DNA from 2 places in the Streptomyces sp. NPDC033216 genome. Region 1 is predicted to be linked to the other one. Evidence: riboswitches for the same ligand, from Rfam matches in the RefSeq annotation. Region 1 holds a riboswitch; the other holds the start of a gene.

Region 1 (14,691 bases):
TCAGGTCCGGCGCAGCTGTCCGGCACGGTGACCGTCTTCGCGGCGGCCTCCCTCCAGGAGAGCTTCACGGCCCTGGGCAGGAAGTTCGAGAAGACCCACCCCGGCACGAAGGTCGTCCTCAACTTCGGCGGCAGCGACGCCCTCGCCGCGAGCATCACCAGCGGCGCCCCCGCCGACGTGTTCGCCGCCGCCAGCAGCAGGACGATGGCGATCGTGACGGAGGCCGGGGCCGACGCCTCCGCCCCGGTCGCCTTCGCCCGCAACCAGCTGGAGATCGCCACCCTGCCGGGCAACCCCCACCACGTCGCCTCCCTCGAGGACCTCACCAAGTCCGGCCTCAAGGTCGTCCTGTGCGACAAGACCGTTCCGTGCGGCACCGCGGCCCAGAAGGCCCTCGACGCGAGCGGGCTGACGCTCACCCCCGTCTCCTACGAGCAGGACGTCAAGAGCGCCCTGACGAAGGTGGAGCTCAAGGAGGCCGACGCCGCGGTGGTGTACAGGAGCGATGTGCGCGCGGCGGGTGACAAGGTGGAGGGCGTGGACTTCCCCGAGTCGGCCGACGCCGTCAACGAGTACCCCATCGTGGCGCTCAAGGACGCCGGGAACGCCGAGGCCGCCAAGGCCTTCGTCACCCTCGTGCGCTCCGCCGAGGGCCAGAGGGCGCTGACCGAGGCCGGGTTCCTGAAGCCGTGACGCCCCCCGCCTCCGACACCCGCGAGGGCGACCGGCGTCCCGGCCGGATCCGCACCGGCGTCCCCACTGCCCTCCTGCTGCCCGCCCTGCTGGGCCTGGCCTTCCTGCTGTTGCCCCTCGTCGCCCTGCTGATCCGGGCACCCTGGCAGAGCCTCCCCGAGCAGCTGGCCAGCCCGCAGGTATGGCAGGCCCTGCGACTGTCCCTGGTCTGCGCCACGTCGGCGACCGCCGTGAGCCTGGTCGTCGGCGTGCCCCTGGCCTGGCTGCTGGCCCGCACCGAATTCCCCGGCCGGGGGCTCGTGCGGGCGCTGGTGACGCTCCCGCTGGTCCTGCCGCCGGTCGTGGGCGGGGTGGCCCTGCTGCTCGCCCTCGGCCGCAACGGCGTGGTCGGACGGTGGCTGGACGCCTGGTTCGGAGTCACCCTGCCGTTCACCACGGCCGGCGTCGTCCTCGCGGAGACCTTCGTGGCGATGCCGTTCCTCGTCATCAGTGTCGAAGGCACACTGCGCGCCGCCGACCGCCGTTACGAGGAGGCGGCCACCACCCTGGGCGCCTCCCGCCTCACCGCGTTCCGCCGGGTCACGCTGCCCCTCATCGCGCCGGGCATCGCGGCGGGCGCCGTGCTGGCCTGGGCACGAGCGCTGGGCGAGTTCGGCGCGACGATCACCTTCGCGGGGAACTTCCCCGGCCGTACCCAGACGATGCCGCTCGCCGTCTATCTCGCCCTACAGAACGACCCCGAGGCCGCCATCGCGCTCAGCCTGGTGCTGCTGGCCGTCTCCATCGCCGTGCTGGCGGGCCTGCGCGACCGCTGGATGACCGCCTCATGAACACCCCCGACCGCGCGACGGACGCCCCCGGCCGCACCCCCGGCACGGCCGACGGCCTCGACGCCCACCTCGTCGTCGACCGGGGCGCCTTCCGCCTCGACATCGCCCTGAGCGCCGCTCCCGGCGACGTCGTCGCCCTGCTGGGCCCGAACGGCGCCGGCAAGACGACGGCCCTGCGCGCCCTCGCCGGCCTGGTGCCGCTCACCGGCGGCCGGCTCCACCTGGACGGCAACCCGTTGGAGCGTACGCCGCCGGAGTCCCGCCCGGTCGGGGTGGTCTTCCAGGACTACCTGCTGTTCCCGCATCTCAGCGCCCTGGACAACGTGGCGTTCGGACCGCGCTGCCACGGCGCGAGCAAGGCCGAGGCACGTTCCCTGGCCGCCGGGTGGCTGGAGCGGATGGGCCTCGCCGAGCACGCCGGCGCCAGACCACGTTCGCTCTCCGGTGGCCAGGCCCAGCGGGTCGCCCTGGCCCGCGCCCTGGCCACCCACCCCCGGCTGCTCCTGCTCGACGAACCCCTCGCCGCCCTGGACGCCCGCACCCGCCTGGAGGTGCGCGCCCAACTCCGGCGCCACCTGGCCGAGTTCGAGGCGGTCGCCGTACTCGTCACGCACGACCCGCTCGACGCCATGGTCCTCGCGGACCGCCTGGTCGTCGTCGAGCACGGCACGGTCGTGCAGGAGGGCGCCCCCTCCGACATCGCCCGCCATCCACGTACCGACTACATCGCGCAGCTCGTCGGCCTGAACCTCTACCGCGGCCGCTCCGACGGCCACACGGTCCGCCTCGACGCCGGCCCCGCGGTGACCACCACGGAGGTCCTGTCCGGGCCCGTGTTCGTCGCGTTCCCGCCGAGCGCCGTCACCCTCCACCGCGACCGTCCCACCGGCTCCAGCGCCCGCAACCTGTGGCGCTGCGCGGTCGCCGGCCTGGAGACCCACGGCGACCAGATCCGCGCCGACCTCACCGGCGAACTCCCGCTGGCCGCCGATCTCACCACGGTCGCCGCCGCGGAACTCGACCTGCGTCCCGGCGCCACGGTGTGGGCCACGGTCAAGGCGGCCCAGACGCACGCCTACCCCGCCTGAGCCGCCCACGACACGCCGTGAGGCCCCCGCCCCGACCGGGACGCGGGCCTCATGACGTAACAACCGGCGGATCAGTCCTGGTACGCGTCCAGCGGCGGGCAGGAGCAGACCAGGTTCCGGTCGCCGAAGGCCTGGTCGATGCGGCGCACCGGCGGCCAGTACTTGTCGGCGGCGGACACGCCGGCCGGGAAGACGGCCTCCTCGCGCGTGTAGGCGTGGTCCCACCCGCCGCCCAGCGCGGCGGCCGTGTGCGGAGCGCCCCGCAGCGGGTTGTCCTCGGCGGGCCACTCACCGGCCCCGACCTTCTCGATCTCGCCGCGGATGGCGATCATCGCCTCGCAGAACCGGTCCAGCTCGGCCAGGTCCTCCGACTCGGTCGGCTCGATCATCAGCGTCCCGGCCACCGGGAACGACATCGTCGGCGCGTGGAAGCCGTAGTCGATGAGCCGCTTGGCCACGTCGTCCACGCTGACACCGGTCGCCTTCGTCAGCGGACGCAGATCGATGATGCACTCGTGCGCGACCAGCCCGCCGGGACCCGTGTAGAGCACCGGGTAGTGCGGCTCGAGTCGCTTGGCGACGTAGTTGGCGGACAGCACGGCCACCTGCGTGGCCCGCTTCAGCCCCTCGCCGCCCATGAGCCGCACATAGGCCCACGAGATCGGCAGGATCCCCGCGGAACCCCACGGCGCGGCCGAGATCGGCCCCACACCCGTCGCGGGCCCGGCCTCCGGCTGGAGCGGGTGGTTCGGCAGATACGGCGCCAGGTGCGACCGTACGGCCACCGGGCCCACGCCCGGACCGCCGCCGCCGTGCGGGATGCAGAACGTCTTGTGCAGGTTCAGGTGCGAGACGTCGCCGCCGAAATGCCCGGGCTTGGCGAGCCCGACAAGCGCGTTGAGGTTGGCGCCGTCGACGTACACCTGGCCGCCCGCCTCGTGCACCTGCGCGCAGATGTCGGCGACGTGCTCCTCGAACACCCCGTGCGTCGACGGGTAGGTGATCATCAGCACGGCCAGCTCGTCCCGGTGCTTCTCGATCTTCGCCCGCAGGTCCTCGACGTCGATCTCACCGTCGTCGGCGGTCTTCACGACGACGACCTTCATCCCGGCCATCACGGCACTGGCGGCGTTGGTGCCGTGCGCGGAGGACGGGATCAGGCACACGGTCCGCTGCTCGTCGCCGTTGGCCCGGTGGTATCCGCGTACGGCGAGCAGTCCGGCGAACTCGCCCTGCGACCCGGCGTTCGGCTGAAGGGACACCTTGTCGTAGCCGGTGACCTCGGCGAGCCGCTCCTCCAGCTCATGGATGAGCGTGAGGTAGCCCCGCGCCTGCTCGGCGGGCGCGAAGGGGTGCAGCTGACCGAACTCGGGCCAGGTGACCGGCTCCATCTCGGTGGTGGCGTTGAGCTTCATGGTGCACGAACCCAGCGGGATCATGCCCCGGTCGAGCGCGTAGTCGCGGTCTGCCAGCCTGCGCAGGTAGCGCAGCATCGCGGTCTCGGAGCGGTGCTGGTGGAAGACGGGGTGGGTGAGGATCTCGTCGCCGCGCAGCAGGTCGGCGGGGAGGGTGTCCTGCGTGGCCGCGTCGAGGGCCTCGATGTCGCCCTCGGCCCCGAAGGCCCGCCAGACGGCGGCGATCTGGGCCCGCCCGGTGGTCTCGTCGCAGGCGATCGACACGTGGTCGGCGTCGACGAGGTGCACGTTGACGCCGTTGTCCCGCGCGGCGGCGACGGCCTCGGCGGCCTTCGCGGGCACCCGCACGGTCAGGGTGTCGAAGTAGGAGCCGTGCACGACCTCGACGCCGGCGGCGGTGAGCCCGGCGGCCAGGATCGAGGCGTAGCGGTGGGTCCGCCGCGCGATCGCCCGGAGCCCCTCGGGCCCGTGGTAGACGGCATACATGCCGGCCATGACGGCGAGCAGCACCTGCGCCGTACAGATGTTGCTGGTCGCCTTCTCCCGGCGGATGTGCTGCTCACGGGTCTGCAACGCCAGCCGGTACGCCCTGTTGCCGTCGGCGTCGACGGACACGCCCACGAGCCTGCCGGGCAGGCTGCGCGCGAACTTCTCCTGGACGGCCAGGTAACCGGCGTGCGGCCCGCCGAAGCCCATCGGCACACCGAACCGCTGCGTCGTACCGATCGCGATGTCCGCGCCCAGCTCACCGGGTGAGGTCAGCAGCGTCAGCGCGAGCAGATCGGCGGCAACGGTGACGAGCGCCCCCAGCTCGTGCGCCTGCTCGATGACCGGCTTCAGGTCCCGTACGGCTCCGGAGGCGCCCGGGTACTGGATCAGTACGCCGTTGATCTCGCGCGCGGCGATGTCGGCCGGGATGCCGTCGCTGAGGTCGGCGACGACGACCTCGACGCCGGTCGGCTCGGCACGGGTCTCGATCACGGCGACGGTCTGCGGCAGCGCGTCCGCGTCGATCAGGAAGAGGCCCTTCTTGTTCTTCCCCATGCGCCGGGACAGAGCCATCGCCTCGGCCGCCGCCGTGCCCTCGTCGAGCAGCGATGCGCCGGAGGTCGGCAGCCCGGTCAGATCGGCGACCATGGTCTGGAAGTTCAGCAGCGCCTCGAGCCGGCCCTGCGAGATCTCCGGCTGGTACGGCGTGTAGGCCGTGTACCAGGCCGGGTTCTCCATGACGTTGCGCAGGATGACCGGCGGGGTGAAGGTGCCGTAGTAGCCGAGCCCGATCATCGAGTCCAGGACCTGGTTGCGGGCGGCCAGCGACCGCAGCTCGGCCAGCACCTCGGCCTCGGTCCGTGCGCCCGGCAGGTCCAGCGCGTCGGCGTTCTTGATCACATCGGGGACCGCGGCGGCGGTCAGCTCGTCGAGCGAGCCGTAGCCGACCTGCGCGAGCATCTTGGCCCGCGCCTCCTGGTCGGGCCCGATGTGGCGCTGCTCGAAGGGGATTCCCTGTTCGAGGTCGGAGAGCGGAATGCGATGGGCGGTCATTGCGGAGGCCTCCTGGTCAGACACGACCTTCGAGGGGCACCACTGGCGGGTACCCGGACGGCCTCCCCCTCTGTCATCTCAACCTGAGAGCTTCACCGGCCGCCCGAGGGCACCCGGCTTTCACCGTCGGTGAGAGCGGAAGCCGTCGACGCCGTCGGCACCCGCCCTGCTTTCCAGAGTGACCTCGTCCGTGCGGTACGTGAGCCTGAGAGATTCCGGGGAGGATTTGCTCCTTCGGCGCCTCCGGCGATCTCCGGAGGACTCTCCCGCACGGGGTCAGCAGCCGTTGCCAGACTACCAGCGAGGTCAACGAGGCCTCCTTTCGAGTGGCCGCCGCCCCCGATGTGCTCTTTCGTAGTGCTTACGGATGAGTGTGTGACCAAGTGGAGGGGTCTCGTGCAGACCGACATCGATCCGCGCAACCTGATCGGCCGCAAGGCGTTCGACCGCAACGGCACCAAGATCGGCGTCATCGACGAGGTCTACCTCGACGACGCGACCGGCGTGCCGGAATGGGCGGCCATACGGACCGGCCTGTTCAGCAGGGACGCCTTCGTCCCCCTGGAGCCCAGCGAACTGATCGAGGGCACCCTCCACGTCCCCTTCGACCGCGCCCTGATCAGGGACGCCCCTGACTTCGGCGTGGGCCGACACCTCTCCCCCGACCAGGAACTCCAGCTCTACCACCACTACGGCCTCGACGTGGGCGCCCCTCCGCCGCTCCCGGACCGCGACTTCGGCAGACTGGCGGGCAAGGAGGAGACCTGACCGGAGCGGACGCACCCGTGACCCAGCGCCGCCAGGAGCCCTCGGGTCATGGAGGGGCCGGGCCCGCCGGTGACGCGTCGCATGCGGGAACCGACGGGATCGGTGCGCCCGTCGACGGGACCGATCCGACCTCGACCTCCAGCCCGGAGACGGCGAAGTGCCGCCATGCGGTGGCGGCCCCCGGCCCGTGATTGCGGATCAGGCCGCCCGGGGCGAGTCACGCACCCGGGCGTCGTCGTCGGCATACCGGCCGGGCTCGGTCGTCAGCGCGACGAGATCGATGTCCGAGTCCGCCCGTCCCGGTGCCCCCGCCCCCGCGCCCCGGATCCGACGAGCGGCGCCCCGCCGACGTCCTCGTGTCCCGCAGCCCACCCGGTGACCCGTTCGCACGCCCGCCCGCACCTCGTCACGCCGCACCGCCGAGACCCGGCCGGACCCGTCCGTTCTCGTCCGCCACCGGACAGCACTCCACTCGGTCCCGTCACCGGCCACTCCCCTGCGGTGACCGCACCACGGGCACTTCGCCGGCCCCGCCCGGGACCTGTTGCTCGTCCGGTCTTCGCCGGACCAGCGGCAGCGGATCCGCAGGCTCCAGATCGGGATCGTCGACCCGGAAGGTCCGCACCCGGCCCACCTCCGAGTCGGGTGTCTCGAACCGCACGGTGACCCTCCCCAGCCCGCTGCCCTGCACCCACCCGTGGCCCAGCTCGCAGTGGCGCACGTCGAGCCCCGGCCGCCACCGGTGCTCCGCGGGCACGGCCTCCGCCACGGCGGGCTCCTGCGGCAATTCGTCCTCGGGCCCGTCCGCCCGCATCCCGGCCGCCCGTACCTCGGCCGCCTGCGCGAAGAGGTCCTCCTGCGTGTAGTCGGCCAGCCCGCTGACGCCCACGCCGAGGAGGCGTACACCGCCCGTCGTGTCCACCGCGTCCAGCAGCCGCGCCGCCGCCTCCCGCACCACCACCGGGTCGTCCGTGGGCCCCCGCAGGGTCTCGGACCGGGTGAGCGTGGAGAAGTCGTACCGCCGCACCTTCAGCACGATGGTCCGCCCCGACAGCCCCGCTCCCCGCAGCCGCCGCACACACCGGTCGGCCAGCCGCCGCACCTCCAGCTCCACCCGCACCCGGTCGTGGATGTCCACGTCGTAGGTGTCCTCCACCGACACCGACTTGGTTCCCCGTTCGGCGACCACGGGCCGGTCGTCGCGGGCCAGCGCCATGGCGTACAGCGCGTGCCCGTGCGCCTTGCCCAGCAGCCGTACCAGCTCGTCCTCCCCCGCCTCGGCCATCTCCCCGACCGTGGCGATCCCGGCCCGCCTCAGGTGGTCGCCGGTCGCCGGACCGACCCCCGGCAGCGTCCGCACCGACATCGACGCGAGCAGGGCCCGTTCGGTGCCCGGCTCGATCACCACCAGACCGTCCGGTTTGGCCTGCTCGGAGGCGATCTTGGCGAGCATCTTCGAGGCGGCCAGCCCCACCGACCCGGTGAGCCCGGTGACCGCCCGTATGTCGGCGCGCAGCCGCACCCCGGCCAGCCGCGCCGACTCGCTGTCCCAGGCCGCCTCCCCGGCCTCCAGATCCACGAACGCCTCGTCGAGGCTGAGCGGCTCCACCAGCGGGGACAGTGCCCGCAGCAACGCCATGACCTGGTCACTGATCTGGCGGTAGAACGCGCCCCGCGGTACCAGGTACGCGGCGTTCGGGGCGAGCCGGCGTGCCTGGGCCATCGGCATCGCCGAGTGCACCCCGAAGACCCGTGCCTCGTACGAGGCGGTCGCCACCACCCCGCGCGGGCCGAGCCCGCCCACGACCACGGCTTTCCCGCGCAGGCTCGGCTTGGACGCCTGTTCCGCCTGCGCGAAGAAGGCATCCATGTCGAGGTGCAGGATGGTGGGCGCGTTTCTCACATCTCCGATGCTGCACCACGCCACTGACAATGACGTCGCGCAGCCGTCCGCGCGGCCCTGCCGAAGCCGTCAGACCGCCCGGTTTCGCCGACGGGCCAGCTCGTCCGCCGGGTTGGGCCCGACGAGTGTCTCACCGGTGTCCACGCGCTCTCCGTGCAGCTGCGACAGTGCGCTCTCGACGTCCCGCCACACCACGCCGACGGCGATCCCGAAGATGCCCTGGCCGCCCTGGAGCAGCGCGTGGACCTCGTCCGGCGAGGTGCACTCGTAGACCGTGGCGCCGTCACTCATCAGCGTCATCCGCTCGAGGTCGCTGAAACCACGCTCGCGCAGGTGCTGGACGGCGGTGCGGATGTTCTGGAGGGAGACCCCCGTGTCCAGGAAACGCTTGACGATCTTGAGGACCACCACGTCCCGGAAGCTGTACAGGCGCTGGGTACCGGACCCGTGGGCCGGCCGCACACTCGGCTCGACCAACCCCGTGCGCGCCCAGTAGTCCAGTTGCCGATAGGTGATGCCGGCGGCCGCACAGGCCGTCGGCCCCCGGTAACCGATCTCCTCGGACGCCATGGACGTCGCCCCTCCGCTGCTCGGCACGACCGCCGGTCGCTGCGGTGTGTGATCGGCCGCGCCTCCGTGCTGGGGATACCCCCCGCTCGCGCGGAGCCGAGAGCTCGGGGGAGGGTACGGACCGCTCCCCCCGACACCGAGTCCGGGGGCACCCCCAACCGTACCGTCGCCGCTGCTTCTCACGCCGACCTCCGTCCTTGACCTGCCTTCTCGACGGTAGGCAGTCACCAGGGGTGCGTCAACGATCGCCACACTCGGCACGCCGAGTGATAATCACCCTAGGAGTGGTTTCCCGCGCTCCATCGCGGGGAAAGGCTAGCCGAATGCCCTGAGCGGAAGCCGCAGGACGCTCTCACGCGCCGCCGGCAATTGCCGCGACCGGAGGGCCGGTGGGCCCGCCGGACCGACCCGGCTTCCGACGGCTACTGGTTACTGCTGCCGAAGTCCTCGGGCGAGATCTGGTCCAGGAACTCACGGAACTTCTCCACCTCGTCCTCCTGCTCGTCCGGGATGGCGATCCCCGCGTCGTCCAGCACCGTGTCGCTGCCGTAGATCGGCGTTCCGGTGCGCAGGGCCAGCGCTATGGCGTCGGAAGGCCGCGCGCTCACCTCGACCCCGCTCGCGAAGACCAACTCGGCGTAGAAGACACCTTCACGCAGGTCCGTGATGCGCACCTCGCTGAGCTCCTGGCCGACGGCTTCCAGCACGTCCTTGAAAAGGTCGTGGGTCAGCGGCCGCGCCGGAGCCATGCCCTGCTGGGCGAAGGCGATCGCCGTCGCCTCCCCGGGCCCGATCCAGATGGGGAGGTAACGATCGCCTCCCACTTCACGCAGCAGCACGATCGGTTGGTTGGAGGGCATCTCGACCCGGACACCTACGACATCGAGCTCGTTCACACAGCAACCCTAGGCCGTGCTCGGGACCTTTGGGTAGTCGGGCCTGGAACGGGTGACCGATCCGGGCGACCGGAACCCCTCAGGGCAGGCGCACCCCGAGCGCGGCCTGCACCAGCGCCGCGTGCAACCTGACCGTGAGCTCCGCCAGCTCCTTCGTCCGGGCCTCGGCATGCGCCCTGGTCTGTGGATTGCGGTGCCGCCTGAGCGGTGCGACCACCTGGTCCACCAGCCCCGCCTCACGGTCGGCCGCCGCCTTCATCGCCCGCAGGTGCCGGGGTTCGATCCCGAACCGCCCCAGCTCGGAGACGAGCACGGCCACCGTGACCGCCTCCGCGTCGTAGACCCCGTCCTCCAGCGGCGCGACGAGCCCGTACGACTCCCACTCCAGGAGCTCCCGCTCCTCGATCCCGGCGGCCGCCAACAGCTCGGTCCGCCCGATCCGGGCGGCGGTGGGACCCTCGGCCGGCTCCGGTACCGCCTGTCCGTCCCGCTGCCGGCCCACCGTGGGCAGCGGCGCCGCCTCACCGCGGGCCACGGCGTCCAGATGCTCCCGGATCACCTTGAGCGGCAGATAGTGGTCCCGCTGCATCCTCAGCACATGGCCGAGGCGCTCGACGTCCGCCACGCTGAACTTGCGATACCCCGACGGAGTCCGCTGCGGCTCGACGAGCCCCTCCGACTCCAGGAAGCGGATCTTGGAGATGGTGACCTCGGGGAACTCGTCGCGCAGCAGGTTCAGCACCGTGCCGATGCTCATCGCATCACCGTCCGCTGCGGCGGCGCCGGATCCGGAACCGCCCCTCGGTGTTCGCAGCATGGGCCTCCCCTGGGGGTTCCCCCGGACCAGGTCCGGGGGCGGGTCAGTAGCCTCGCTGGCTCGCGTAGAAGACCAGCCGGTACTTGCCGATCTGCACCTCGTCGCCGTTCGACAGAGGCACCTCGTCGATCCGCTCGCGGTTGACGTACGTGCCGTTCAGGCTGCCGACGTCGGCCACCGTGAACGAACCGTCCTGACGACGCCGGAACTCCACATGGCGGCGCGAGACCGTCACGTCGTCCAGGAAGATGTCGCTCTGCGGGTGTCGTCCGGCCGTCGTCAGGTCGCCGTCCAGCAGGAAGCGGCTGCCCGAGTTGGGGCCGCGTCGCACCACCAGCAGGGCGGAACCCAGCGGCAGCGCGTCGACCGCGGCCTGCGCCTCGGGCGAGAGCGCCGGCAACTGCGTCTGTCCGGTGACTTCGGAGTCGTAGGCCTCGAGACCGGAGATGGAGATGGTGGAGGTCGTCTCCGACGCGCGCTCGGGCGTCAGACCCGGCCTCAGCGGCGCGCCGCAGTTGGAACAGAAGCGGCTGTTCTCCGCGTTGCGGTTACCGCACCTCGTACACACCAGGGCCGACATAGGGGAAAACCCTCCACCCGTGCTTGAGGTTGACGGTTGCCCGAAACCTATGCCGCCGGACTGTGCAGGGTCAACCGACGCCCCGCCCTGGCCTCCGGAAATGTCACCGCCCGGACCAGCCACCTGGTCACGGAACAGGGGCCGCTGGCCCTCGGCGTCAGGCTGTGCGCGGTGACGAGCGGTCGCGTTGTCACCGCTGCCCTCTCGCGCGCTCTTACCGAACAACTTCGCAAACAACTTCACGGGCGATTCCCCTTGACCGAAACAGACCCGCCCGTGGGGCAGGACGAACCCTGAATGACTAGACCGGCCGACCCGGACATCTTCACAACGTCCGTATCCACCAAACAGTTTCCACCACGCACCACTCGATCGGTGCGCCGACCCCCCGCAACCTCATGCCCCTGCCGGACGGCCCCCATGCACCCCCGGTTCACTGCGAGGACGACCGAGCGTAGTCAGGCTGCTCCGCTGCTCGCAAGGCGTCCACGACGATCTCGGTCGATCGCTCCACCGACACGGTGGCCTGCTCCTTCTCCAGAGTCTGCACCACGCCTCCAGGGATGTTGAGCGCCGGTTCGAGGTCCTGCGGCTTGCCGATGACCTTGAAACGATAGGGCGTGTTGATCTTGTTCCCGTCGACGCTCACACTCTTGCCGGATTCCGTCAGATACGTGTCGGCGACGACCCGGACGCCGTTCACCTGGATCGCCTCCGCCCCCGCCGCGCGCAGCTCCTGGATCGCGTCGAGCAGCATGTCCGCCTCGACCGTCCCCTTCGTGTCCTGGATGGTCATGGTGATGCCGGGCCCCTGGGCGGCCACCGTGCCCGCCAGGATGCCCAGCTGCTTCTCCTTCTCGACAGTCTGCTTACGGGCCTCCTCGGCCTGGTCGGAACTGTTCTCGAGTTCCTGCCGCTGCTTCTCGAGACCCTGTTTCTCGTCCTCAAGACGCTGACTGCGGTCATCGAGTTCATCGAGGATGCGCACGAGATCCTCCTGGCGCGCGCCGCGCAGGGCATTGCCGCTGTCGCTGTTGGAGGCCACCTGCACCGCCAGCCCGAAGCCGAGACCGAACAGCAGCAGCGCGACGATGAGTTGGGCCCGGCTCACCCTCGGCGGCCACAGCCCCTGCACGAGCCGCTGACGACCGGTCACCGCGGGCTTGGCGCTCTCCTCCGGCGTCTCCGCTCGCGCAGCGGTCGAGGGAACCTCCTGCGGCAGTTCCTTGCGCAGCCTGGTCGTGGGTGTCTCGTCCCGCGGTGTCTCGCCCGGCTGGGTCGTGTCGTGGTCGCTCATCGCCCTCACGCCCGGAAGACATGCCGGCGGATCGCCGCGGCATTGGAGAAGATCCGGATGCCGAGCACGACCACGACACCCGTGGACAGCTGGGCACCGACGCCCAGCTTGTCGCCCAGGAACACGATCAGGGCGGCAACCACCACGTTCGACAGGAACGACACGACGAAGACCTTGTCGTCGAAGATGCCGTCGAGCATGGCCCGCAGACCGCCGAACACGGCGTCCAGCGCCGCCACGACGGCGATCGGCAGATAAGGCTCGACGACCGCCGGAACCTCGGGCCGGACCAAGAGGCCGGCCACGACTCCCACGACGAGGCCCAGTACGGCGATCACGATGTGCCCTTCCCAGTTCTCGGCTGTGCTGTACGTACGATCACACTCGGTGCTGCGGGCACCCGGATGTCCTTCTCCACCGAGATGGCCGTCCGGATGCCGAAGTTCTCCTGGAGGGCATGCAGATACAGCCCGTCGGGGCTGTTCTGGAACCGGGTGCTCAGGTTCTTCCCGTCCCCCACCGCGAGCACCGTGTACGGCGGCACCAGCGGCTTGTTGTCCACCAGTATCGCGTCGCCCGCGGCCCTGATCGCCGACAGGGCCGTCAGTCGCTGCCCGTTGACGGAGACGGCCTCGGCACCGGACGCCCACAGCCCGTTGACCACGCGCTGCATGTCACGGTCGCGGACCCGTCCGGTGTCGGAGAAACCGGAGGTCTCGCGCGGGTCCCCGTCACCGCCGGTGGAGGCCTCCTCGGCGTCGTCCACGACCAGTCGCACACCGGGCCCGTGCACCTCGACGGCGCCCGCGAGAATCCCGACCAGCTCCGCCTCGTCGCCGCCACCGCTCTCCCGGAGCGCCTCTCGCTGCCGCGCGCTCACGTCGTCACGCAGTTTGTCGACGGTGTCCTCGAGCTTGTCCGCCGCCTCCGTCTCGCCGTCGATGCGGTCGATCAGCTCCTCGCGCTCCTTGGCCACGACCGGGGCGGCGATCCGCGCCTGGGCCGCTCCCACGGTCACGACGAGAGCCGCGAGCACCAGGCCGGCGGCCAGCCCCAGCTTCGAACGCAGCGTTCTTGGCAGGCCTCCGACGCCCTCGGCCCGCTTCCGGGCGGCAGCCTCGGCATATCCGTCGTCAAGGCTGTGGTCCATGACGTTGGTGAGCAGCGACATGGACGCGTCCGGGCGCGACGCGCGCGCGGATGTGCTCCGAACGGGGGGCTGCTGCGGCATGCCGCACATCGTCGCACGTCGCGCCCGCTACCTCCGAACGGCCCCACCGACGTGCCGGACAGGCCCCTTTGGGGGCACTTGTCCGGCACGCGCGTGTGGTAGGTGTTTCAGCGCCCGGCGCTGTCGACGACAGCCGCCCACTCGTCGAGCAGCGCCTGTGCGGAGGCGTCGTCGGGGCCCTCGGCCCACAGGTGCGTGACGGCCTCGGCCGGGTCCGGCAGCACCATCACCCAGCGTCCGTCCGTCTCCACCACCCGGACACCGTCGGTGGTGTCCACGAAGCGGTCTCCGGCGGCCTCGACGACCCGACGCATCACGAGACCCTTGACGGCCCACGGAGTGGCCAGATCCCGCTTCAGGACGTGCGCCCGCGGGATCCGCGCGTCGATCTGGCTCAGCGTGAGCTGCGTCCGGGCCACGAGCCCGATCAGCCGCACGAAGGCCGCAGTACCGTCGAAGACGCTGCTGAACTCGGGGACGATGAAGCCACCCTTGCCGTCCCCGCCGAAGATGGTCGACTCGTCCCGGCCGACCCGGGTCAGGTCGTCGGGCGAGGTCGTCGTCCACTCCACCTGCGTGCCGTGGTACGCCGCCACCTGCTCGGCGATCCGCGTCGTGGTCACGGGCAGCGCGACCCGCCCGCTGCGCCGCTCGGCGGCCACCAGGTCGAGCAGCACGAGCAGCGCCCGGTCGTCCTCGATGATCCGGCCTTTCTCGTCGACCAGGGAGAGCCGCTCGCCGACCGGGTCGAACCGCACGCCGAAAGCGGCCCGCGAGGACGCCACGATCTCCCCGAGCCGCACCAGGCCGGAGCGCCTCTGGTCACCGGTCTCGGTCGGCCGTGCCTCGTTGAGACCGGGGTTGACGGTCAGCGAGTCGACCCCGAGCTTCCCCAGCAGACTGGGCAGGACGAGCCCTGCACTGCCGTTCGAGGCGTCCACCACGACCTTCAGCCCGGCTTCGGCGATCCCGGTCGTGTCCACGTTCCGCAGGAGCGAACCTGTGTACGAGTCGAAGACACTGGCCGGGAAGTGCAGGTCCCCGATCTCTCCGGGGAACGC
Region 2 (14,691 bases), on a different contig from region 1:
GCTGTCCTCCAGCGGGACGAACTGGCCGTCGAACAGGTCCAGCCCGTACACGAAGATCGAGAGAGCGACCATGCCGGTGAAGTAGATGGGGAGGGAGACGCCCGACAGCGCGATCACCATCGCGCCGCGGTCCCACAGGCTGCCCCGCTTGAGCGCGGAGAGCACACCCGCCGAGACGCCGAGGATCAGCCACAGCACGGCGGCGCCGAGCGCGAGGGCCAGCGTCACCGGGAAGCGGTCGGTCAGCACCGGCCAGACGGCCTGCTCACTGCGGAAGGAGTAGCCGAAGCACGGCGCGGCGCAGTTGATGGAGTCTCCGCCGCCCGTGTAGGTGCGTCCGACGAAGATCCCCTTGAAGAACTCCCAGACCTGGGCGTAGATCGGGTCGCCCAGACCCAGCTTCTCGCGCACACCCTCGACCGCGGCCGGGTCGGCCTGCTTGCCCACGAAGCTCAAGGCGATGTCGACGCCGGCCCACTTGGGGATGAGGAAGAAGATGCCGAAGACCACCATGACGATGACCACAAGCATCACTGCGGCGGCGAACAACCGCCTGATGAGGTAAGCGAGCACAGCTCTCGGCCCGCCGCGGACCGCGGGCCACCGGAGATCATCCGGTGGCCCGCGCTCACGCTGCGCCGGCCTTCACCTGCCTTTCGTGCCGTTCGGCGGGTGTGCCGGGACTACTTCTTCGGGTTCTTCAGACCGAGGTTCACGAAGTCGTACTGACCGCTGTAACCGTCGGTGGTGTAGACGTTCGCCAGGTTGTCCGAGCGCCAGTTGATGAACTTCTCGAAGACGAAGGGCAGGTAGTACGCGCCCTCCATCACCTTGTGGTTGATCTCCGTGGCGATCTTGGTCTTGCCGGCGTCGTCCAGGGTGGTGACGTACTGGGCGAACAGACCGTCGATGGTCTTGTCCTTGATGAGCGCGTAGTTGTTGTTACCGCTCTCGGAGATGTACTTGCTGTTCCACAGCGGCAGACCGAAGCCCTGGACGGAGGGGAAGTCCGGACCCCAGCCCATGATGATGATGCCGTAGCCCTTCTTCTTCACGTTCGAGGGGCTGCCGATGATGCCGGCGGTCTGCGAGCCGTCGTACTGGTCGATCTCGGCGGTGATGCCGATCTTCTTCAGCGAAGCCTGGAGGGACTGGGCCGTGGCCACCTCGACCGGCTTGTTGTTGCGGACCGCGATGGTGGTCTTGAAGCCGTTCGGCTGACCGCAGGCCTTCAGGGCCGCCTTGGCCTCGGCCACGTTGCCGCTCTTGTTGTCACCGGCGAGCTTGTACGGGTCGTACTTCTGGCCCTCGGCGCCCGGGACGGACGGCGGCAGCATGTTGGTGCCGATGTCGCCACCGGCGATCGGGCCACCACGCGCGGTCTGGAGCGACACGTGGTCGGCGCCGAGGATGACGGCCTTGCGGCACTCGATGTTGTTGAACGGCGCGACGCTCTGCGGGAAGACCGCGTAACGGACGTAGCCGGAGACCGGGTTGTCCAGGTTGGCCTTGTGCTGCTTCAGGGCGGTGGTGCGGCCCTGCGGCGACATGCCGGTCTGGTTCAGGTCCAGGTCCAGGTCACCGCTCAGCAGACGCTGGTCGAGCTGGTTGGCGTCCGAGAAGAACTTGATGGTGATCTCGTCCGGGTAGGCCTTGCGGACCGGGTCCGAGGCCTGCTTCCAGTTGGTGTTGCGGACCAGCTTGAGGTCCTTGCCCGGGCTGTAGGACGCGAACTTGTACGGGCCCGACGAGAACGGCTTCAGGCCGTACTTGGCCTTGGTGTCCTTGTCCTGGCGGACCGGCGAGGCCGAGACCAGGGCCAGCATCTCCTCGAAGTCCGAGTTGGCCACGGGGAGCTTGAAGACGATGGTCTTGTCGTCCGGCGTCTCGATGGCCTTCAGGCCGAGCTTGTCGGCGGAGGTGTCCTTGTAGGGACCCTTGTACTCGCCCTTGGGGTCGAGGACGTCCTTCAGGTACGTCGGACCGCCGGACAGCACGTCCTGCGCCCACACGCGCTCGATGCCGTACTTCACGTCCTTGGACGTGATCGGCTTGCCGTCCTCCCACGTGACGCCGTCACGCAGGGTGTACGTGTAGGTCTTGCCGTCGTCCGTGATCTTCGCGGTCGCGGTGGCCAGGTCCGGAGTGATCTCGGCACCGGCCGCGCCCGGCTCCGTCTTGTTCGTGACCAGCTGACGGCTGTAGTAGCGCGCGAAGTTCCACATCATGCCGTAGTAACCGCGCGTGGTGTCCCACGAGTCGGCGTCCTGCGCGGCACCGAACTTCAGCGTGCCGCCCTTCTTCGCGGCGGACGCCTGGGCGACCTTGTTGTTCGCGGCGTCGAAGCCGGCGGCGCCGTTCTTCGAACCGTTGTCGCCGTCGTCCGAACCGCCGCCGCACGCCGCCGTGGTCAGCAGCGCGGCGACCGCGGCAGCAGCGGCAAATGCCTGCTTCCGCCGCCCTGAGGTGCGTTGGGTAGTCACGATCTCGGATCCTCCGGATTGATGAGAGACCCCGTGTGTGTGCCACGGGACAGTTGGGGTACGGCGGTTCAGCGGGAGGCCTTCGGGTCCAGCGCGTCCCTGACGCCGTCGCCGAAGAGGTTGAAGGCGAGAACGGTGATGAAGATCGCCAGGCCCGGGACCACCATGTACATGGGGTCGGACTCGTAGTAGTCGATCGCGCTCGACAGCATCTGCCCCCACGAGGCCGTGGGCGGCTTGACGCCCACGCCCAGGAAGCTGAGCGCCGCCTCGGTGAGGATGTTGGTGGGGATCATCATCGTGGTGTAGACGACGATCGGGGCCACGAGGTTGGGCAGCAGCTCCTTGAACAGGATGTACAGCCGTCCGGCGCCCAGCGAACGGGCGGCCTCCACGTACTCGCGCTCCCGCAGGGAGAGCGTCTGACCGCGCACCACGCGCCCGATGTAGGGCCAGCCGAAGAAGCCGATGACCAGGATCATCACGAAGACCCGCACGTTGGAGCCGGTGAGGCCCAGCAGGTCGCTCGGCATGACGGAGACCAGCGCGATGATGAACAGCAGCTGGGGGAAGGCGAGCAGACCGTCCATGACCCGGCTGACGACCGAGTCGACCCAGCCGCCGAAGAAGCCGGCCAGGATGCCGAGGACGGTGCCGAGGATCACGGCGACGACGGCCGACAGGAAGCCGACCAGCAGGGAGATCCGGGCACCGTAGAGGATGCGGGCGAAGATGTCGCGGCCGTTGACCGGCTCGACGCCCAGCAGGTGGTCGCCGCTGATGCCGCCGAGGGAGCCCGTGGGGGTGCCGAACAGCGGGTCGATGAGGTTCTCGTGGTACTCGTTCGGGTCCTGGCCGAGGATCGAGGTGATCACCGGGGCCAGCAGCGCGACCACGACGAGGAAGAGCACCACGATGCCGCCGGTCAGGGCGAGCTTGTCCCGCTTCAGGCGCTCCCAGGCGATCCGACCCAGGGAACGCCCCTGTACGGCCTTCGCGTCGGCGGTGGCCACCGCCGCTTCCTCGGCCGGGCTCGGGGCCGCTTCCGCGGTCGGCTCGTGCAATGGTGCCGTCATCTGGCAGGGACCCCTCTCAACCGGCGGTAACCGGCCCACACTTGCCGCTGTAGCGGCGTGATCAGTCCGTCGTACACAAGGGCGAAAGCACCCCTGATGCGGGAGTCTTCAACGCTTTGGCGATCTGTAGCCAGACTTGAAGGGGAAAGGATGCGTAAACGTGATGCTCTCAGGAGGATTCCGTTATCCGGACGATGGGTAGCGGGGGTCGGACACGCACAAGTCGCGATAGAGCCACCCATAAAGGGACTTACCACCCTGATCTACGCGCGAAGATTCACCGTGCCCACCTCACGGAGATGAGCGGCGGGGCGCTTCAGTAGCGGCCGGCCGGCGGGAAGCCGTAGCCGCTCGCGGGGGACTGCGCGGCCGGGGCGGCGGGTGCGTGGGCCTCACGGTCGTAGAAGGGGCGGGCGTGGGCGCGCATCCACAGCACGACCGGGTCGTGGTCGTCACTCATGGTGACCGTGGAAACCGGCAGTCCGTCCGGCACGGCGCCGACGGACTGGTGCATCATCGCCCGCACCGCGTCCACGGCCTGCGGGGAGGTGTCGTACACGTCGAGCCCGAGGGCGAGGTAGGGCGCGCCGAGAGCGGGCTGGACCCAGGCACGGCGCAGGGAGCGCAGGGCGGGGGTGCGGTGCGCGTTCTGCGCGAGCAGGGCGTAGAAGTGCGGGATGTCGATGGCCGGCTCGGACAGCCGCAGCGGCCCGGCCGGCTGGCGGTCCAGGCCGGTGGCGATCCGGCGCAGGTCGAGCCAGGGGATGCCGACGCCGCCGCCGGGCGCGTGCGGGTTCAGCCAGAGGCCGTAGTGGTCGGGGTAGAGGGTGCGGGCCACGTCCAGCCCGTCGACCACCTCGTACGACCGGTTCCAGCCGCTCGCGGACAGTTCCTGGGCGGAGGTGACACAGGGGGCGTAGCCGTGTCCCTCGACGTCCATCGTGCCGTACTGGGCGTCGGGGGAGCCGGCCTGACCGTGCCACAGCAGCATCCACACCTGGCCGGTGCCCGGGGTCGCGAGGGCGCGCAGGAGCGCCTCGTAGGCGTCGTAGCGCCCGGGGGTCACCTGGCGCAGCATGTGCTCGACCTGCCCGGCCGCGATGCCGCTGGCGCTCACCTGTACCGCCCCTTCGATAAGTTGCCCCGCTTCCGGGAGACCAGCTTAGGTGTCTTCGCCGACAACGGGTGCCCCCGAGGGACCGGCTTGTCCGTCGCCGGCGAGGCCGGATCGGGACGGCCCGCGACCGGGTCGGGACGGCCCGCCGCACGCGTGCGTCGACGGCGGGGACGGGCGGGCCGGTCAGGGATCGCCCGCCTGGCCTCGCGGCGCCGCCGCGCACCGGCAGGGGCCGCCCCCGTGGCGGGTGCGTTCAGTGGATCCGGGAGTAGAAGGGCCGGACGCGTTCCTTCAGCCAGCGGGCCACCGGGTCCTCCGTCACGTCGAGGAGGACGAGGTTGACCGGCCAGGGCGCCGGGGCTCGGCCGAGCGCCTTGCCGAGGGCCTCCAGGGGAAGCGCCCGCAGATCGCCCTCCCACTGGGAGAGTTCGACGCCGACGAACATCACGGGGTCGGCCGTCTCGATCGCGGCGAGGCAGCGGCGGGCGGTGAGGACCACGCCGATCGCCTCGAACTCGGCGGAGGCGGCGGACAGGAAGTCCACCGGGTCGTCCTGCCAGTCGGGCTCGTGGAGGCGGACGCGGCCTCCGCTCGCGGGGCCGTCCAGCGGGGTACGGCCGGTCCGGCACAGCTCGGCGACGGCCATCGGGGGCAGTGGGATGCCGACCGTGCCGTCCGGGTTCACGAGGATGCCGACCTGCGGAGGCAGTCCGCGGGCGAACTCGACGGCCGGGGCGACGGTGTACGCCATGTGCGCGCCGACGACCTGCCGGAACTGTTCCTCGGAGCTGAAGACCGGCACGTACGCCTGCCCCTGTAGCTCCAGGGTGGGCAGGTCGAGAGGGCCGCTGTGCGGGCCGCCCCCGCCGGGCAGCGGCACCCACACGAAGCTGCGGCCGAGCACCTCCACGACGCGTCCGCCGGCCCCCGGCACGCCGAGGGAGGCGGAGAGCACCTCCTCCAGCTCGTTGCCTGGCCATCCGCCGTGCGAAGGGGGGTGTGCCGGTGCCGGGAAGTCCGCGGGGAAGTCCGCCGGGGGGAAATCCATCTGCCTACCGCCTGCTGGGAACCACTGGGTGTGGCTCAGAAGGCTATCGGGTACGGGGACGGGCCCTCGGCCACCGGCCGGGGCGCGCGAGCGGGCGGTCGGGCGGTCAGGCGGTCGGGCGGTCAGGCGGTCAGGCGGTCGGGCGGGCGGGGCGGTCAGGCGGTCGGGCGGGCGGGCGGTCAGGCGGTCGGTCGGGCGCTCAGCCGGTGAAGTCGATGCGGCGCAGGGTGTCGGCCGCGGCGCGGTCCAGGAGGACCGTCGAGCCGCAGCCCGCGGGAAGACGGCCCGTCTGCGCCGCGCGCAGCAGGCGGGAGGCGGCCCCGCGGTGGCGCCGGAAGGCGTACCGGGAGACGCCGCGGCCGCGCTCGCGCTGGCCCTCCAGGGCGGTGTCGACGGGGACGTCGAGCAGCACCAGGTGCAGGGTCCCGCCGCGACGGCGGGCCTCGCGGGCCAGCCAGGCCCGCACCCAGGCCTGCGTACCGCAGTCGTGGACGACGACGCCCTCGCCGGTGCGCAGGGCGCGGCGCAGACCCGCGTAGTGCGCGAGGCGGACGAGGGGGCGGTACAGGGCGTACGGCAGGGCGCTCGGCATGCGGGCGTCCCAGCGGTCGCGGGTGTCCTGGGAGTCGATGCGGACGCCCGTGACGGCGCGCCTCATCAGCGTCGACTTGCCGCTGCCGGGCAGTCCCGTGACCACGACCAGGTCGCGGGGCCCGAACGTCAGAGCGTGCGGGCTGTGGCCGGCGCGGTCACGCAGGTCGCGGAGAACCGGGGCGGGCGGTGCGCCGCACGCCACCTGGGGTGGGGCCTGTGGCTGCGCGGGCAGTGCGAGCGCCGGGCCGGTCGCGCGTGCGGAACCGGTCGCGAGTGCCGTGGTCCTGTTCACCGTCTTCGTCCTCCCCTGGGGTCAGACAAGTCTTCTCCCCGTCGAGCGTAAAGAGAAGGTAATGCGCTTCCTCTCGCGTTTTCATGCGCTTACCGCCACAGGCCGGTTACAGATGCGGCCTGCCGTGATCGGGCGCGGCGTGCGATGATGGCCGCGCCAACTGCATACCGGCCGTTTGAATCCGCGCGGGAGAGTCCCCACCGACAGCGTCGCTGGGGCGCCGAAGGAGCAAGTCCCTCCCTTGAATCTCTCAGGCCCCGTTACCGCGCGGGCGAGGCACATCTGAAAAGCGAGTCACCCCTCGGTGGCTCCACCCAAGGTGCAAGCCATGATCGACCCCGTTCGCGGGCGGTCATGGCGAACCTCTCAGGTTCCGATGACAGATGGGGAGGAACGACCTCGCTTCCCCCCACGCTCGGCTTCGCTCGCGCGGGAGGGACCCCATCGCCCTGGGAGACGAACGCCCGATGAGCAGTACCCCGCTCCGCCACACCGCCCTCGATGCCCTGCATCGTTCGCTCGGCGCCACCATGACCGACTTCGCCGGCTGGGACATGCCCCTGCGCTACGGCTCCGAGCGCGACGAGCACAACGCCGTGCGCTCCCGGGCCGGCCTCTTCGACCTCTCCCACATGGGCGAGATCACCGTCACCGGCCCGCAGGCGGGCGCGCTGCTGAACTTCGCCCTGGTCGGCAACATCGCGGCCGTGGGCGTGGGCCGTGCCCGCTACACCATGATCTGCGACGCCGACGGCGGCATCCTCGACGACCTCATCGTCTACCGGCTCGCCGACACCGAGTTCATGGTCGTCGCCAACGCCTCCAACGCCCAGGTCGTCCTGGACGCGCTGACCGCGCGCGCCGAGGGCTTCGACGCCGAGGTGCGCGACGACCGCGACGCCTACGCGCTCCTCGCCGTCCAGGGACCCGAGTCCCCCGGCATCCTGAAGTCGCTGACCGACGCCGACCTCGACAGTCTGAAGTACTACGCCGGCCTGCCCGGCACCGTCGCCGGCGTCCCCGCGCTCATCGCGCGCACCGGCTACACCGGCGAGGACGGGTTCGAGCTGTTCGTGAAGCCGGAGCACGCCGTCGAGCTGTGGCAGGCCCTGACGAAGGCCGGTCAGGGCGTCGGCCTGACCCCGTGCGGCCTGTCCTGCCGGGACACCCTCCGCCTGGAGGCGGGCATGCCGCTGTACGGGCATGAGCTGTCGACCGCGCTGACCCCCTTCGACGCCGGCCTCGGCCGGGTCGTGAAGTTCGACAAGGACGGCGACTTCGTGGGCCGCGCGGCGCTCGCCGCGGCCGCCGAGCGCGCCGAGACGGACCCGCCGCGCGTCCTCGTCGGCCTGGTCGCCGAGGGCCGCCGCGTCCCGCGCGCCGGGTACGCCGTGGTCGCGGGCGGCGAGGTGATCGGCGAGGTCACCTCCGGCGCCCCCTCCCCCACGCTGGGCAAGCCGATCGCGATGGCGTACGTCGACGCCGCCCACGCGGCTCCGGGCACGCCGGGTGTCGGCGTGGACATCCGGGGCAGCCACGAACCGTACGAGGTCGTGGCGCTGCCGTTCTACAAGCGTGAGAAGTAGAGACTGACGTTCGGCCGAAAAAGCCGGGCAGGCCCCTCGCGCGTGACCCTGCGCACATTTCCGCTGTTCACGCGCGTTCCCAGCCGTCCCCCATTCATCAGCACTCCCCCGCGTACAGGAGAATTCAGGCCATGAGCAACCCCCAGCAGCTGCGCTACAGCAAGGAGCACGAGTGGCTTTCGGGCGCCGAGGACGGCGTCTCGACGGTCGGCATCACGGAGCACGCGGCGAACGCGCTCGGCGACGTGGTCTTCGTCCAGCTCCCCGAGGTCGGTGCCACGGTGACCGCGGGCGAGTCCTGCGGCGAGCTGGAGTCGACCAAGTCGGTCAGCGAGCTGTACGCGCCGGTCACCGGCGAGATCGTCGAGGTCAACCAGGACGTCGTGGACGACCCGGCGCTGGTGAACTCGGCCCCCTTCGAAGGCGGCTGGCTGTTCAAGGTACGCGTCACGGACGAGCCGGCCGAGCTGCTCTCCGCCGACGAGTACACCGCCTACATCGCCGGCTGAGAGGTCGAAAGACGCATGTCTGTCCTGAACACGCCCCTGCACGAACTCGACCCGGAGATCGCCTCGGCGGTCGACGACGAGCTGCGCCGCCAGCAGTCCACGCTCGAGATGATCGCCTCGGAGAACTTCGCTCCGCTCGCCGTCATGGAGGCGCAGGGCTCGGTCCTGACCAACAAGTACGCCGAGGGCTATCCCGGCCGCCGCTACTACGGCGGCTGTGAGCACGTCGACGTCGCCGAGCAGATCGCGATCGACCGGGTCAAGGAGCTGTTCGGCGCCGAGTACGCCAACGTCCAGCCGCACTCGGGCGCCTCCGCCAACCAGGCCGCCCTGTTCGCGCTGGCCCAGCCGGGCGACACCATCCTGGGCCTCGACCTGGCGCACGGCGGTCACCTGACCCACGGGATGCGGCTGAACTTCTCCGGCAAGCAGTTCAACGTGGTCGCGTACCACGTGGACGAGGCCGGCCTGGTCGACATGGCCGAGGTCGAGCGGCTCGCCAAGGAGCACCGCCCGAAGGTGATCATCGCGGGCTGGTCGGCGTACCCGCGCCAGCTGGACTTCGCCGAGTTCCGCCGGATCGCCGACGAGGTCGAGGCGTACCTGTGGGTGGACATGGCGCACTTCGCCGGTCTGGTCGCGGCGGGCCTGCACCCGAACCCGGTCGAGCACGCGGACGTGGTGACCTCCACGACCCACAAGACGCTGGGCGGCCCGCGCGGCGGCATCATCCTCGCCAGGCAGAGCTTCGCGAAGAAGCTCAACTCGTCCGTGTTCCCGGGCTTCCAGGGCGGTCCCCTGGAGCACGTCATCGCGGCGAAGGCGGTGTCCTTCAAGGTCGCGGCCTCGGACGACTTCAAGGAGCGCCAGCGCCGCACCGTCGAGGGCGCGCGGATCCTCGCCGAGCGGCTGACCGCGCCGGACGCCCGTGCGGCCGGGATCAACGTCCTGTCCGGCGGCACCGACGTGCACCTGATCCTGGTCGACCTGCGCGAGTCCGAGCTGGACGGGCAGCAGGCCGAGGACCGTCTCCACGAGGTCGGCATCACCGTCAACCGCAACGCGGTCCCGAACGACCCGCGGCCCCCGATGGTCACCTCGGGTCTGCGGATCGGCACGCCCGCCCTCGCCACCCGCGGCTTCACGGCCGAGGACTTCGCCGAGGTCGCGGACGTGATCGCGGAGGCGCTCACGGCACCCTCCCCCTTCGGGGGGGCCGACGTGGAAGCCCTGAAGGCCCGGGTCGTCACCCTGGCGGAGAAGCACCCGCTGTACCCCGGTCTCAACAAGTAGTTCCCGTTCTCCGAGGGGTTTCCGGGGATGTCCCGCACACTGGTCAGTGGGCGGGGCATCCCGCCGGGAGCCCCCTGCACCACCCCGTATTGAGGAGTTCCCGTGGCCATCTCGGTCTTCGACCTGTTCTCGATCGGCATCGGCCCGTCCAGCTCCCACACGGTCGGCCCGATGCGGGCGGCGCGCATGTTCGCGCGGCGTCTGCGCAACGAGGGCCTGCTGGGCTCCGTCGCGTCCGTGCGCACGGAGCTGTACGGCTCCCTGGGCGCGACCGGCCACGGCCACGGCACGCCCAAGGCCGTCCTGCTCGGCCTCCAGGGCGAGTCGCCGCGCACGGTGGACGTGGAGGCGGCGGACGCGGAGGTGGAGCGGATCAAGGAGTCGGGCCGCATCCGGCTGCTCGGCGAGCACGAGATCCCGTTCTCCTTCGACGACGACCTCGTCCTGCACCGGCGCGAGACCCTCCCGTACCACGCGAACGGCATGACGCTCTGGGCGTACGACGCCGAGGGCGGGGAGCTGTTGTCGAAGACGTACTACTCGGTGGGCGGCGGATTCGTCGTCGACGAGGACGCCGTCGGCGCGGACCGGATCAAGCTGGACGACACGGTCCTGAAGTACCCGTTCCGCACGGGCGACGAGCTGCTGCGTCTGACGCGTGAGACGGGTCTGTCGATCTCCTCGCTGATGCTGGAGAACGAGCGGGCCTGGCGCACCGAGGAGGAGATCCGCGAGGGCCTGCTGGAGATCTGGGGCGTGATGCGGGCCTGTGTGGCCCGCGGCATGTCCCGCGAGGGCATCCTGCCGGGCGGTCTGCGCGTCCGTCGGCGCGCCGCCATGACGGCTCGTCAACTCCGGGCCGAGGGCGACCCGTTGGCCCACTCCATGGAGTGGATCACGCTGTACGCGATGGCGGTGAACGAGGAGAACGCGGCCGGCGGCAGGGTGGTCACCGCCCCCACGAACGGCGCGGCCGGCATCATTCCCGCCGTCCTGCACTACTACGTCGACTTCGTCCCCGGGGCCGACGAGGAAGGTGTTGTCCGCTTCCTCCTCGCCGCCGGCGCGATCGGCATGCTCTTCAAGGAGAACGCCTCCATCTCCGGCGCCGAGGTCGGCTGCCAGGGCGAGGTCGGGTCCGCCTGCTCCATGGCGGCGGGCGCGCTCGCGGAGGTCCTCGGCGGCTCCCCCGAACAGGTCGAGAACGCCGCGGAGATCGGCATGGAACACAACCTCGGCCTCACCTGCGACCCTGTCGGCGGTCTGGTCCAGATCCCCTGCATCGAACGCAACGGCATGGCCGCGGTGAAGGCGGTCACGGCGGCGCGGATGGCCATGCGCGGTGACGGCACGCACAAGGTGTCCCTGGACAAGGTCATCAAGACCATGAAGGAAACCGGTGCCGACATGTCGGTCAAGTACAAGGAGACGGCACGGGGCGGGCTCGCGGTGAACATCATCGAGTGCTGAACTCGCGGCGCGCCGACGGGGAATGGAAGCAGAGGTTCCGCCGTCGGCGTGTCGGGGCATAAGACAACTCCCGTCAGTTCTGCTGCACTTCCGGGAGTTGCCCCATGCTCCGTGGTGTCGACGTCAGCGCCTATCAGTCCTCCGCCTACTCCACCGAGGGTCTCTCCTTCGTCTTCGTCAAGGCGACGGAGGGGCGTACCTACGTCAATCCCAAACTCGCCGCCCAGACCAAGCGGGCGCGTGACGCCGGGCTGGTCGTGGGCTTCTACCACTTCCTGTGGCCCGGCAACCTCAGCGCCCAGGCGGAACACTTCCTCGCCAAGGCCCCGGACCGCCCCGGCGACATCCTCGCCGTCGACTGGGAGACGACCGGCGAGGGCACCCACGCGAGCAACGCGGAGAAGGACCGCTTCATCCGGAAGCTGAAGTCGCTACGGCCGCGCAACCGGGTCGTCCTGTACTGCAACAGGACGTACTGGCTGAACGTCGACGACACCTCGTACGCCGGCGACGGACTCTGGATCGCCGACTACGTCAGCGCCGGCAAGCCCCGCATCAAGGCGAAGTGGCGCTTCCACCAGTACACCGACGAGCCTCTCGACAAGAACATGGCGAACTTCGCGAGCCGGGCGGCGCTGCGGGCGTGGGTGACGGTGGACTGAGCGGCTCAGCCCCGGAAGGCCTCCGGGCGGTCCGGTGACGCCTCCGCCAGAGCCGTGGTGACCTCGTCGATCCCGCCGCGCAGGCCGTAGACGGGGGTGTCGGGCTGCTGGCGCCAGGAGTCGTCGATGCCGCCCGCGTCGACCGTGTCGAAGCCGAGTTCGTCGATCAGGGCCCGGACCTTCGCCTTGGCGGCCTCGTCGTCCCCCGCGACGGGCAGGGCCATGCGGCCGGGGGTGCCGGCCGGGAGGGGGCGGTCCAGGATGTCCTGCGCGTAGGTGCCGTTGAACGCCTTGATCACCGGGTGGCCGATGTGGCGCTCCGTCCAGCGGCTCTCCGTGATGCCCTCGTCCTCGATGGCGTCGATCCGGCCGTCGCGCTGCTGCGGGTAGTAGTTGCCCGTGTCGATGACGGCGACGCCCTCGGCGGCCTCGTCGAACAGACCCTTGGGCAGGTCCGGGACCGCCTTCAGCGGGACGGTGACCACCACGACCTCGGCTCCGCGGGCGGCCTCCTCGACCCGTACGGGCGTGGCGCCCGTCTCCTGGGCCAGCTCGGCGAGCGTGCGCGGGCCGCGGGAGTTGGCCACGGAGACGTCGTGCCCGAGGGCGGTGAGCCGTCGGGTGAGGTTGCCGCCGATGTTGCCCGCTCCGATGATGCCGATCTTCATGGCGCACCCTTCCAGGTAAGTATATGCCTGCGCATGTGTCTGACCGTCGGCGTCAACCTCGCCGGGAGGGCCGGCTATTCCTCGGTTGCGCCATCGGGATGCCGCCGGCCCGTTCGGAGCGGGTCCGCCCCGGTCGGCTCCGGTCGAAGCCGGCGTGGGATCGGGCGTCCGGAGCGGGGCGGCCCGGCGCAGGGAGCGGCCGCGCGTGGAAGAGCGGCGCGCGTCAGAAAGGGGCGCGCTGGGAGAGGCACGCGTGGAAGAGCGGCGCGCGTGAGAGAGGGGCGCCCCGGCGGACCGGGGCGCCCCTTCACCTCACCTGCCGGTGCAGGCCCTCGTCACTTGCTCAGGTAGACCCAGAACTCGTCGAACGACAGGACCTTGTCGCCGTCCAGGTCACGCGTCTTGATGACGGCCTCGGCGACCGTCTCGGTGACGTTCCAGTCGCCCCCCTGGGCGAGAGCGGTCTTGAACTCGGCCGCGGTGATGAAACCATCGCCGTCCGTGTCGATCCGCTGGAACTGCTTGCGTGCTTCTTCGATGTCCGCCACCGATCCGCCCCTCTTCGTCATACCTTGCGGTGCTGCGTTGCCGTCGTACTGACGCAGGTCAGATTAACGGTCCGGGTGAGCGCGCAGCGCCGCCACCACCCAGGCGAACTCCCGCTCGTACCCCGCGGCGGGTTCCGTACCGTTCAGGACGGCCGACAACTCCCGGTAACGGGCGACCCGGACGTTGGCAGCCGCGGTGAGCCGGTCCAGGACGGCGGCCCGGTCGGCGTCGCCGAGAAGGCCGCTCAGAACGCCGTCGGCCTCCGGGGAGCCGGGGGTGACGCCGTCGCGCAGGGCCTCACCGGCGAGCTGGATCAGCCGGCTCACGAACCACAGGGAGGTGCCCGCGGGCACCTCCGGCCCGCGGTCGGCCGCGTTGAACTCGACCATCCCGCGCATCAGGGTGCGGAACCGCGGGTCCTGGATCAGCTCCGCCAGCTCCACCCACGCGTCGACCTGTTCGGGCGTGGGGTCGTCGGGCAGCTCGGTGGCGTGGAGCCGCAGCCGGGTACGGATGTCGGGGTCGGCCGTGTCCAGGCCGTCGAAGATCTCCGCCAGGAACTCCTCGACGATCCGCCGTCGCTCGGCGGCCGACAGTCGTGCCAGCTTGTTCATCAGGGTCGTCTCCTCAGCGGTCGAGCCGCGTCGTGCCACGGTCGACAGCACCGCGCGGGTCACCTTCAGCGACCTGATCTGCGCGTCCAGGGCACTCACGTGGGTCGCCGCGACCCGCGCGACCGTGGTCTCCCCGGTCAGCACCCGGCGCACGGCGTCCAGGCCGAGGCCCAGCTCGCGCAGGGTGCGGATCAGCTCCAGGCGGGCGGCGGACCCGGCGTCGTAGAGCCGGTAGCCGCCCGCGCTGCGGGTGACGGGGGTCAGGACGCCCTCGTCGGACCAGTAACGGATGGTGCGCACGGTCAGGCCGGTGGTCCTGGCCAGCTCGCCGATGGTGAGAAGCCCGGTGCCGTCGTCGGTCATGTGTGTGAGTCTGGGCCTTCCAGCGGGTGGAGACTCAAGAAGCGGCAGGGAGCGCTGTGGAGACGTTGCGGGACATTCTCGACGCGGCGGCGCGGGGCGTGTTCCCGCCCGCGGACGGCCGTACGACGGTCGTGGCCCAGGACTGCGGGCGGGACGCGGGCGTGCTGTCCTTCACCGCGCACTCGGTCGTGTTCACCGACGAGGACCCGGAGTGGGTGCACGCGACGCTGCGCGCGACCGACTGCGACGCGCTGGCCGCGACGATGAACGCCCGCTTCCTGACGGCGTTCATGGACCGCACGGGCCGCCGGACGGACACCGTGGACGCGATGGTGGTGGGCTCCCCGCTCGCGGGCGGGCCCGAGGT

What was found. A riboswitch is a leader RNA that binds a small molecule or an ion and turns the genes downstream of it on or off. The one in region 1 is predicted to bind glycine.
Region 2: linked by a shared signal. The riboswitch ahead of gcvT (glycine cleavage system aminomethyltransferase GcvT) and the one ahead of gcvP (aminomethyl-transferring glycine dehydrogenase) in region 1 are both predicted to bind glycine.

Annotation. Positions count from the first base shown of each region.
Region 1 covers NZ_JBVIQK010000010.1:250,357-265,047, forward strand. Annotated here, with positions in the region: gene modA (molybdate ABC transporter substrate-binding protein) at 1-693, shown strand, start outside; gene modB (molybdate ABC transporter permease subunit) at 690-1,523, shown strand; gene ACZ5Y0_RS20740 (ABC transporter ATP-binding protein) at 1,520-2,611, shown strand; gene gcvP (aminomethyl-transferring glycine dehydrogenase) at 2,683-5,568, opposite strand; glycine riboswitch at 5,752-5,847, opposite strand; gene ACZ5Y0_RS20750 (PRC-barrel domain-containing protein) at 5,965-6,336, shown strand; gene ACZ5Y0_RS20755 (DNA polymerase IV) at 6,818-8,239, opposite strand; gene ACZ5Y0_RS20760 (MerR family transcriptional regulator) at 8,309-8,992, opposite strand; gene ACZ5Y0_RS20765 (bifunctional nuclease family protein) at 9,232-9,705, opposite strand; gene ftsR (transcriptional regulator FtsR) at 9,785-10,522, opposite strand; gene ACZ5Y0_RS20775 (FHA domain-containing protein) at 10,566-11,453, opposite strand; gene ACZ5Y0_RS20780 (DUF881 domain-containing protein) at 11,536-12,399, opposite strand; gene ACZ5Y0_RS20785 (small basic family protein) at 12,405-12,737, opposite strand; gene ACZ5Y0_RS20790 (DUF881 domain-containing protein) at 12,734-13,630, opposite strand; gene ACZ5Y0_RS20795 (sugar phosphate nucleotidyltransferase) at 13,738-14,691, opposite strand, start outside.
Region 2 covers NZ_JBVIQK010000028.1:21,471-36,161, reverse strand. Annotated here, with positions in the region: gene ACZ5Y0_RS32380 (ABC transporter permease) at 1-573, opposite strand, end outside; gene ACZ5Y0_RS32375 (ABC transporter substrate-binding protein) at 684-2,483, opposite strand; gene ACZ5Y0_RS32370 (ABC transporter permease) at 2,552-3,559, opposite strand; gene ACZ5Y0_RS32365 (enhanced serine sensitivity protein SseB C-terminal domain-containing protein) at 3,876-4,676, opposite strand; gene ACZ5Y0_RS32360 (enhanced serine sensitivity protein SseB) at 4,930-5,724, opposite strand; gene ACZ5Y0_RS32355 (AAA family ATPase) at 5,924-6,610, opposite strand; glycine riboswitch at 6,787-6,886, shown strand; glycine riboswitch at 6,887-7,003, shown strand; gene gcvT (glycine cleavage system aminomethyltransferase GcvT) at 7,078-8,196, shown strand; gene gcvH (glycine cleavage system protein GcvH) at 8,328-8,705, shown strand; gene glyA (serine hydroxymethyltransferase) at 8,721-9,998, shown strand; gene ACZ5Y0_RS32335 (L-serine ammonia-lyase) at 10,101-11,468, shown strand; gene ACZ5Y0_RS32330 (glycoside hydrolase family 25 protein) at 11,573-12,130, shown strand; gene ACZ5Y0_RS32325 (NADPH-dependent F420 reductase) at 12,136-12,876, opposite strand; gene ACZ5Y0_RS32320 (EF-hand domain-containing protein) at 13,134-13,346, opposite strand; gene ACZ5Y0_RS32315 (helix-turn-helix domain-containing protein) at 13,410-14,324, opposite strand; gene ACZ5Y0_RS32310 (GNAT family N-acetyltransferase) at 14,381-14,691, shown strand, end outside.